Regions from separate parts of the Gordonia sp. LMA167 genome, predicted to be linked through region 2. Evidence: riboswitches for the same ligand, from Rfam matches in the RefSeq annotation. Region 2 holds a riboswitch; the other holds the start of a gene.
The links. A riboswitch is a leader RNA that binds a small molecule or an ion and turns the genes downstream of it on or off. The one in region 2 is predicted to bind thiamine pyrophosphate.

Region 1: it holds a riboswitch for thiamine pyrophosphate, as region 2 does, so the genes downstream of both, thiO (glycine oxidase ThiO) here and thiC (phosphomethylpyrimidine synthase ThiC) in region 2, are expected to answer to the same signal.

The regions. Positions count from the first base shown of each region.
Region 1 is NZ_CM176708.1:168,835-172,238, forward strand. Features, by position in the region: gene ACVT6V_RS00720 (thiazole synthase) at 132-896, opposite strand; gene thiS (sulfur carrier protein ThiS) at 904-1,101, opposite strand; gene thiO (glycine oxidase ThiO) at 1,101-2,225, opposite strand; TPP riboswitch at 2,193-2,307, opposite strand; gene thiE (thiamine phosphate synthase) at 2,329-3,003, shown strand; gene ACVT6V_RS00740 (nitroreductase) at 3,042-3,404, opposite strand, start outside.
Region 2 is NZ_CM176708.1:1,691,335-1,694,738, forward strand. Features, by position in the region: gene thiC (phosphomethylpyrimidine synthase ThiC) at 1-1,546, opposite strand, end outside; TPP riboswitch at 1,538-1,652, opposite strand; gene ACVT6V_RS07585 (GNAT family N-acetyltransferase) at 1,890-2,237, shown strand; gene ACVT6V_RS07590 (siderophore-interacting protein) at 2,321-3,100, shown strand; gene ACVT6V_RS07595 ((2,3-dihydroxybenzoyl)adenylate synthase) at 3,146-3,404, opposite strand, start outside.

The sequences.
Region 1 (3,404 bases), 1.5 Mb from region 2:
ACCACTCGCCGGTTGAGTAGCAGCGAACGAAGTGAGTCGCGTATCGAAACCCCCTGACACAGATCCCGATACGCAACTCGCCGGGCGGCTCGGCACTCCTCGATCAGCGTGCGGGTTCTCGCCGTGCCTGATCAGCGGCCGGGCGACGACGCCTGCGCCCAGAAACGCTTCGGTATCCGGCCGGAAGCGGCGGCGTACCGTCCGGCCAGCACCGCGTGCCGCATGGCCGCAGCCATCCGTTCGGGATCGTCGGCGCGGGTCACGGCAGACGCGAGAAGGACTGCATCACAACCGAGTTCCATCGCAAGAGCGGCGTCGCTGGCGGTGCCGATCCCGGCATCGAGTACCACCGGCACCTGCGCCGCCTCGACGATCATCTCGATGTTGTGTGGATTGGCGATCCCCAGCCCGGTTCCGATCGGTGAACCCAATGGCATCACGGCCGCCACGCCGAGATCCTGCAGCCGTGCGGCGAGCACAGGGTCGTCGTTGGTGTACGCGAGCACGGCGAAACCATCGTCGACCAGCGCGCGGGCCGCGTCGACCAGCTCGATGGGGTCGGGCAGCAGTGTGCGCTCGTCGGCGACCACTTCCAGTTTCACCCAATGTGTTTCCACGGCCTCGCGCGCGAGCTGGGCGGTCAGGACCGCCTCGGCCGTGGTGTGACAGCCGGCCGTGTTGGGCAGGATCGCGATGTCCAGACGCCGCAGCAGTTCGACCATGCCGGTGCGTGATTCGGGACTGACCCGCCGCAGAGCGACGGTCGTCAACTCGGTGCCGGACGCGACCAACGCACGTTCGAGTACCGCCAGATTGGCGGCGCCGCCGGTACCCATGATCAGCCGCGACTCGAACTCGCGGTCGGCGATGCGTAGTGGCGCATCCGATTGCGTCATCAGCCGGCTATCCACCCTGCACCGCCGTGACGATCTCGACGCTGGCGTTCGCGTGCAGGAGACGATCCCACAGACCACGTGGCACCACTTCCCCGTCGATCGCGACGGCGATTCCGCGATCCGGAAGTCCCATGGTCGCAACCAGTTCGCCAACGGAGGCGTCGGACTCGAGGTCGGTTGTCTCGCCGTTGACGACGATCGTCATCATCGATTCCCTCCTTCAGGGCCGGCTCCGACGGCCGCAGGTCCAAGATCCGCGCTGTCGGCGATCATCGCCAGGAACGCGTCGGCAGTGTAGGGCGCCAGCAGGATTCCGTTTCGACCATGACCGGTGGCGACCATGACGCGCTCACTCACGCGACGGATGATCGGCAGACCATCGGGCGAACACGGACGCAGGCCGGCGCCCGCCTCGGTCAGCTCGTAGGTCCGCAGGCCGGGCATCAGCTCCACGGCGTCGGAAAGCAGATCGGTCACGCCACCGACCTCAGGATCTGCGCTCTTCTCGTCGAATGGCTCGTATTGTGTTGCGCCGACGACGATGCCATCGGTGCGCGGCACCAGATACACCGACCGTCCATGCATGCGGGCCCGCACCACCCGGGACGGGGGCGGCACCGACCAGCGGGTGCGTCGCAGCCGGAGGATCTCCCCCTTCGCGGCGTGCAGGGACAGACCGGGCAGCAACGATCGTGTGCCGAGTCCCGCGCACACCAGAATCGCGTCCGCGTCGAGATCGTCGAGATCGGTGACACGGTGATCGACGACCTCACCACCGCCGCCGACGACGGCGTCCTGCAGCCGGGTGAGCAGGCGCCGATTGTCGACCGCACCCTCGCCGACTGCCAGATATCCGCTGTGTAGACGCGAACTCAGTCCCGACTCCATACGGCGGATCTCGGCGGAATCCACCCGATGCAGTTCCTCGGACGCTCGCGGCTGCTGCGTCCACACGAACTCGGCGAGGGTGGTCAGGTGTTCGGCGTCCGCCGCCGAGGCGGCGACGAACAGCGACTCGCTCGCCGTCATGATCATCGGATCCCCGAGCCGGGCCACCAAGTCCGGCCACCGTCGCACCGACGACACCGACAGCCGCAGCAGTTCGTCTTCACCGGGGTGGCCCTCACCCAACGAGCCGAGCATCCCGGCCGCCACCCACGCCGCACGCCGCCGCGGCCCGTCGTCGTGGACCCGGACCTGATATCCGGCGTCGACGGCGGCCAACGCACACGTCAGGCCGATCACACCACCGCCGACGACAGCGAGTGTCGGCGAAATCCCATCATGAGTGTCACTACGCACCAGAGCGCATCCTTCCTTCGCCGGCATTACCCGGATCAGGTCAAACGGTCTGCAGGGGTCGACCTGCACTCTCAGCCCGGCGGACCCCCGGGCTCCCGTGTCGTTCGCGATCCAGCCTACCGTTACCGCCGTGACCGCTTCACGACAGTCGAGAATCGCCCGTCTCGCCGACGCCCGTCTCTATCTGTGCACCGATGCCCGCCGCGAACGTGGCGACCTGACCGAGTTCGTGGCTGCCGCCCTCGCCGGTGGTGTCGACATCGTGCAACTGCGCGACAAGGGTTCACCGGGCGAATCCGCCTTCGGCACCTTGGAGGCCCGCGACGAACTGCAGATCCTCGCCCGGCTGCGCGACCTGACCCGGGATCACGACGCCCTGCTCGCCGTGAACGACCGCGCCGACATCGCAGCGCTGGCGGGCGCGGATGTGCTGCACGTCGGGCAGGGTGACCTCCCCGCCGACCTCGTCCGCCGGATCGCCGGCCCGGACATCGTCATCGGGCTCTCCACCCATGACACGACACAGTTACGGTCTGCGATCGCCGACGACGACGTCGACTACTTCTGCGTCGGCCCGTGCTGGCCGACACCCACCAAGCCCGGACGCACCGCGCCGGGGCTTGCGCTGGTCGAGGCGGCTGCGGCGGCCCCATCCGGCAAACCGTGGTTCGCGATCGGCGGCGTGGATGCCGATCGCCTCGAGGCGGTGACCGCGGCGGGAGCCGACCGCGTCGTCGTGGTTCGCGCCATCACCGGCGCCGACGACCCGGAGTCGGCGGCGAGAACGCTGCGTCAACGTCTCTGAGGTCGAGGAACCCGCCGTCGGTCATCGGTGATCACCGGTCACTCGGTGACGAACGACACCGCCTCGCCGAGGTCGGCACGGGTGGTCCGGAAGGTGTTGACCGGCGCATCGACGTCGGCGTAACCGAACGAGATGCCGGCGACGACGTGACGGTCGGCGGGGATGTCGAGGACCTCGTGCAGGACGTCGGAGTACGACGCGAGTGCGGCCTGCGGCGCAGCGCCGAGCCCCATCGCCTCCGCGGCCAGCAGGAAGGTGCCGATGTAGAGACCGCAGTCGACGGCGCCGTAGGTACCCAACGTGTCGGTGGTGGTAATCAGGGCGACATGCGGTGCGTCGAACAACTCGAAGTTGCGGCGCATCTGCAGCGCCTTGCCCAGCTTGTCCTCGCGGGTGATGCC
Region 2 (3,404 bases):
CCAGGCCGTTCTCCTCGGCATACGCGCGGACATCCTGGGAGATGCGCATCGAACAGAACTTGGGTCCGCACATCGAGCAGAAATGTGCGGTCTTGGCGGGTTCGGCCGGCATCGTCTCGTCGTGATATTCGCGAGCGGTGTCCGGGTCGAGCGCCAGGTTGAACTGATCGGTCCAGCGGAACTCGAAGCGCGCCTTGGACAATGCGTTGTCGCGGTCTTGCGCGCCGGGATGCCCCTTGGCGAGATCCGCAGAGTGGGCGGCGATCTTGTAGGTGATCACGCCCACCTTGACGTCGTCGCGGTTGGGCAGCCCCAGGTGCTCCTTGGGCGTCACGTAGCACAGCATCGCGGTGCCTGCCTGCGCGATCATCGCGGCACCGATCGCCGACGTGATGTGGTCATAGGCGGGTGCGATGTCGGTGGCCAGCGGTCCGAGCGTGTAGAAGGGTGCCTCCTCGCAGAGTTCCTCCTCGAGGCGCACGTTCTCGGCGATCTTGTGCATCGGCACATGGCCGGGCCCCTCGATCATCACCTGTACGCCATGGGATTTGGCGATCTTTGTCAACTCGCCGAGGGTACGGAGTTCGGCGAACTGTGCTTCGTCGTTGGCGTCCGCGATCGACCCCGGCCGCAGTCCGTCGCCGAGAGAGAACGTGATGTCGTAGCGACGGAAGATCTCACACAGTTCGTCGAAGTGCGTGTACAGGAACGATTCCTCGTGATGAGCGAGACACCACGCGGCCATGATCGATCCGCCCCGCGACACGATGCCGGTCACCCGGCGGGCCGCCAGCGGCACGTAGCGCAGGAGGACTCCCGCGTGCACGGTCATGTAGTCGACGCCCTGCTCGGCCTGCTCGATCACGGTGTCGCGGTAGATCTCCCACGTCAGTGCGGTGGGGTCGCCCTTGACCTTCTCGAGGGCCTGATAGATCGGGACGGTGCCGACCGGCACCGGCGAGTTGCGCATGATCCACTCGCGGGTCATGTGGATGTCCTTGCCGGTGGACAGATCCATGATGGTGTCCGCGCCCCAGCGGGTCGCCCACACCATCTTCTCGACCTCTTCGGCGATCGAACTGGTGACCGCCGAGTTGCCGATGTTCGCGTTCACCTTCACGGCGAACCGCTTGCCGATGATCATCGGTTCGGATTCGGGGTGGCGGTGATTCGCCGGGATGACGGCCCGCCCCGCGGCGACCTCGCTGCGCACGAGTTCGACGTCGACGCCCTCGCGTGCGGCGATGAACCGCATCTCGTCGGTGACGACGCCCTCGCGTGCCCACGCGAGCTGCGTCGACGCGCCGTCGATCGGTTCCGGTCGGTGCCACGCATCCCGTGTCCGCGGCAGGCCGCGTTCGACGTCGATCGTGGCGGCCGCGTCGGTGTACGGGCCGGACGTGTCGTAGACGTCGAGGTGCTCGCCGTTGGTGAGGTGGATGCGCCGCTGGGGAATGCGAAGGTGATCGATCTCGAGGTGGTGCTTGCTGCTGCCCTCGATCGGACCGGTGGTCACGGTCGAGGCGGTGGATACAGAAGTTCCCATGGTGCGGCTCCCTACGCCGGCATTATCCGGACAGGTTCAGGCGGTCGGCGACCGCCTGTCGCCATCTCAGCCCCCGGTGATCGTGGGAGCCCCCGCGTGTGTAATTGTCGCCCGACCCAAGCGGGCCGGACACCGCCCACCCTACGTGTCATGACCGCCCGCTGGTGGAGGTGGGCCAAAGTTCCTGCTCAACGCCCATGTCGGCGCGATGTGCGGCGACTGGGCCGGGAACCTACGCGATCGTAGGGTAGTGTGTGACCCGGATCACAGGGTGTGATCCCCGCCGTCGTCGAGAAGGGGAGTCCCGGCAGCGGCGATCAGTGACGCGTGCAGGAGGGGAATCGTGCAGCGAAAACATCGACATCGCCCACCGCAGTCCGCGCAGGCGATTCTGCAGCAGATCGCCCAGGTCGTCCACAATCCGGATCGGGATCGATTCGAGCTGTGGGTGGCCGGCGACCTCGTCGGTGTGCTCGGCTACAGCAGGGATCTCGTCGACGGCAAACCCACGATCACGATCCTGCACACGGTGCTCTACGACGAGTACACCGGGCATGGTCTCGGTACGCGCCTGATGGTCGGCGCGATCGCGTATGTCCGCGATCAGGGTGCACGTCTGCGGCCGGTGTGTTCGTTCACCAAGCAGTATCTCGACGCTCACCCCGGGATCGTGCCGCTCGCGCCCGCTTGATCGGGCCTTCCGGCAGTACGGCTGTCAGGTTAGCGTAGGCTATCCTGACAAATGCTGTTGCTGTGGAGGGGAAGGCCGTGCGCATGACGAATTCCGACGAGCTCGATCCAGCGGATTCGACGAAAGCCAAGTCGAAGGGGTGGCAGGGCGCTGTCCTCAAACTGCTCGGCGCCGACGAGTACGAGCTCACCGTCACCAGCACCGAGAAGGTCACCGACGACTACATCAGGCTGGGGATGACCGGCGGTGGCCTGCTCGCCGACCGTCCGGTTCACCCCACGATGTGGGTCCGCATCTGGTTCGAGAACCGCAACGGCAAGTTACATCAGCGTGCCTACACCCTCGTCGACCCCGATCCCGCCACCGACTCCTTCTTCCTCGAGTTCGCGATCCACGACGGCGCGGCAGCGCGGTGGGCGCTGGCGGCCCGGCCCGGCGACACGATCGCGTCGACGTTCATGGGCTCCAAGTTCGCCATCCCCGATCCGACCCCGGCGGGGTGGCTGATCGCAGGCGACACGGCCTCGCTGCCCGGCATCAACTCACTGCTCGACGCGATCTCCGCGTCCGCCGATCCGGCTGCGCCGGCGACCATCTGGTTCGAGTATGTCCACGAGGCGGACAAGGCGTTGCCGCTGCGACTGCGCGATCACGACACCATCAATTGGATCCGGCGCGACGGCTCCGCGCTGGCCGACGCGGTCCGCGGGTCCGCATTCGACGCGACCGGCCATTTCGGTTGGGTCGCTTTGGACATGAAGGGCACCCGCGCGGTCGCGGGTGTGTTCAAGAACGATTACAAGCTCGGCAAGTCCCGGGTGAAGTCGCAGGCCTACTGGCGGGAGAACGGTCCCGCATCCTGAATCACCAAGGGCCGTCAGGTCGTCGGGAGCCGACGGATCGCCGGGTCAGGTGATGTTCAGCGAATTCCGTAGCGCGGCCTTGTCGATCTTGCCGACGGCTGTCACCGGCAGGCTCCGCACGACGACGAGCATGTCGGGGATTTTGAACGATGCCAGGCCGCGGCTGGTCAGGAAGGCCCGGATGTCCGGGAGTTCCACGGGCTGGTCGGTCGGATGATCGTGCGCAAGGACGACGGTGGCGCAGATCCTTTCTCCGAGTGACTCATCGGGCACCCCGATCACTGCAGCCTGTCGGATCGCGTTG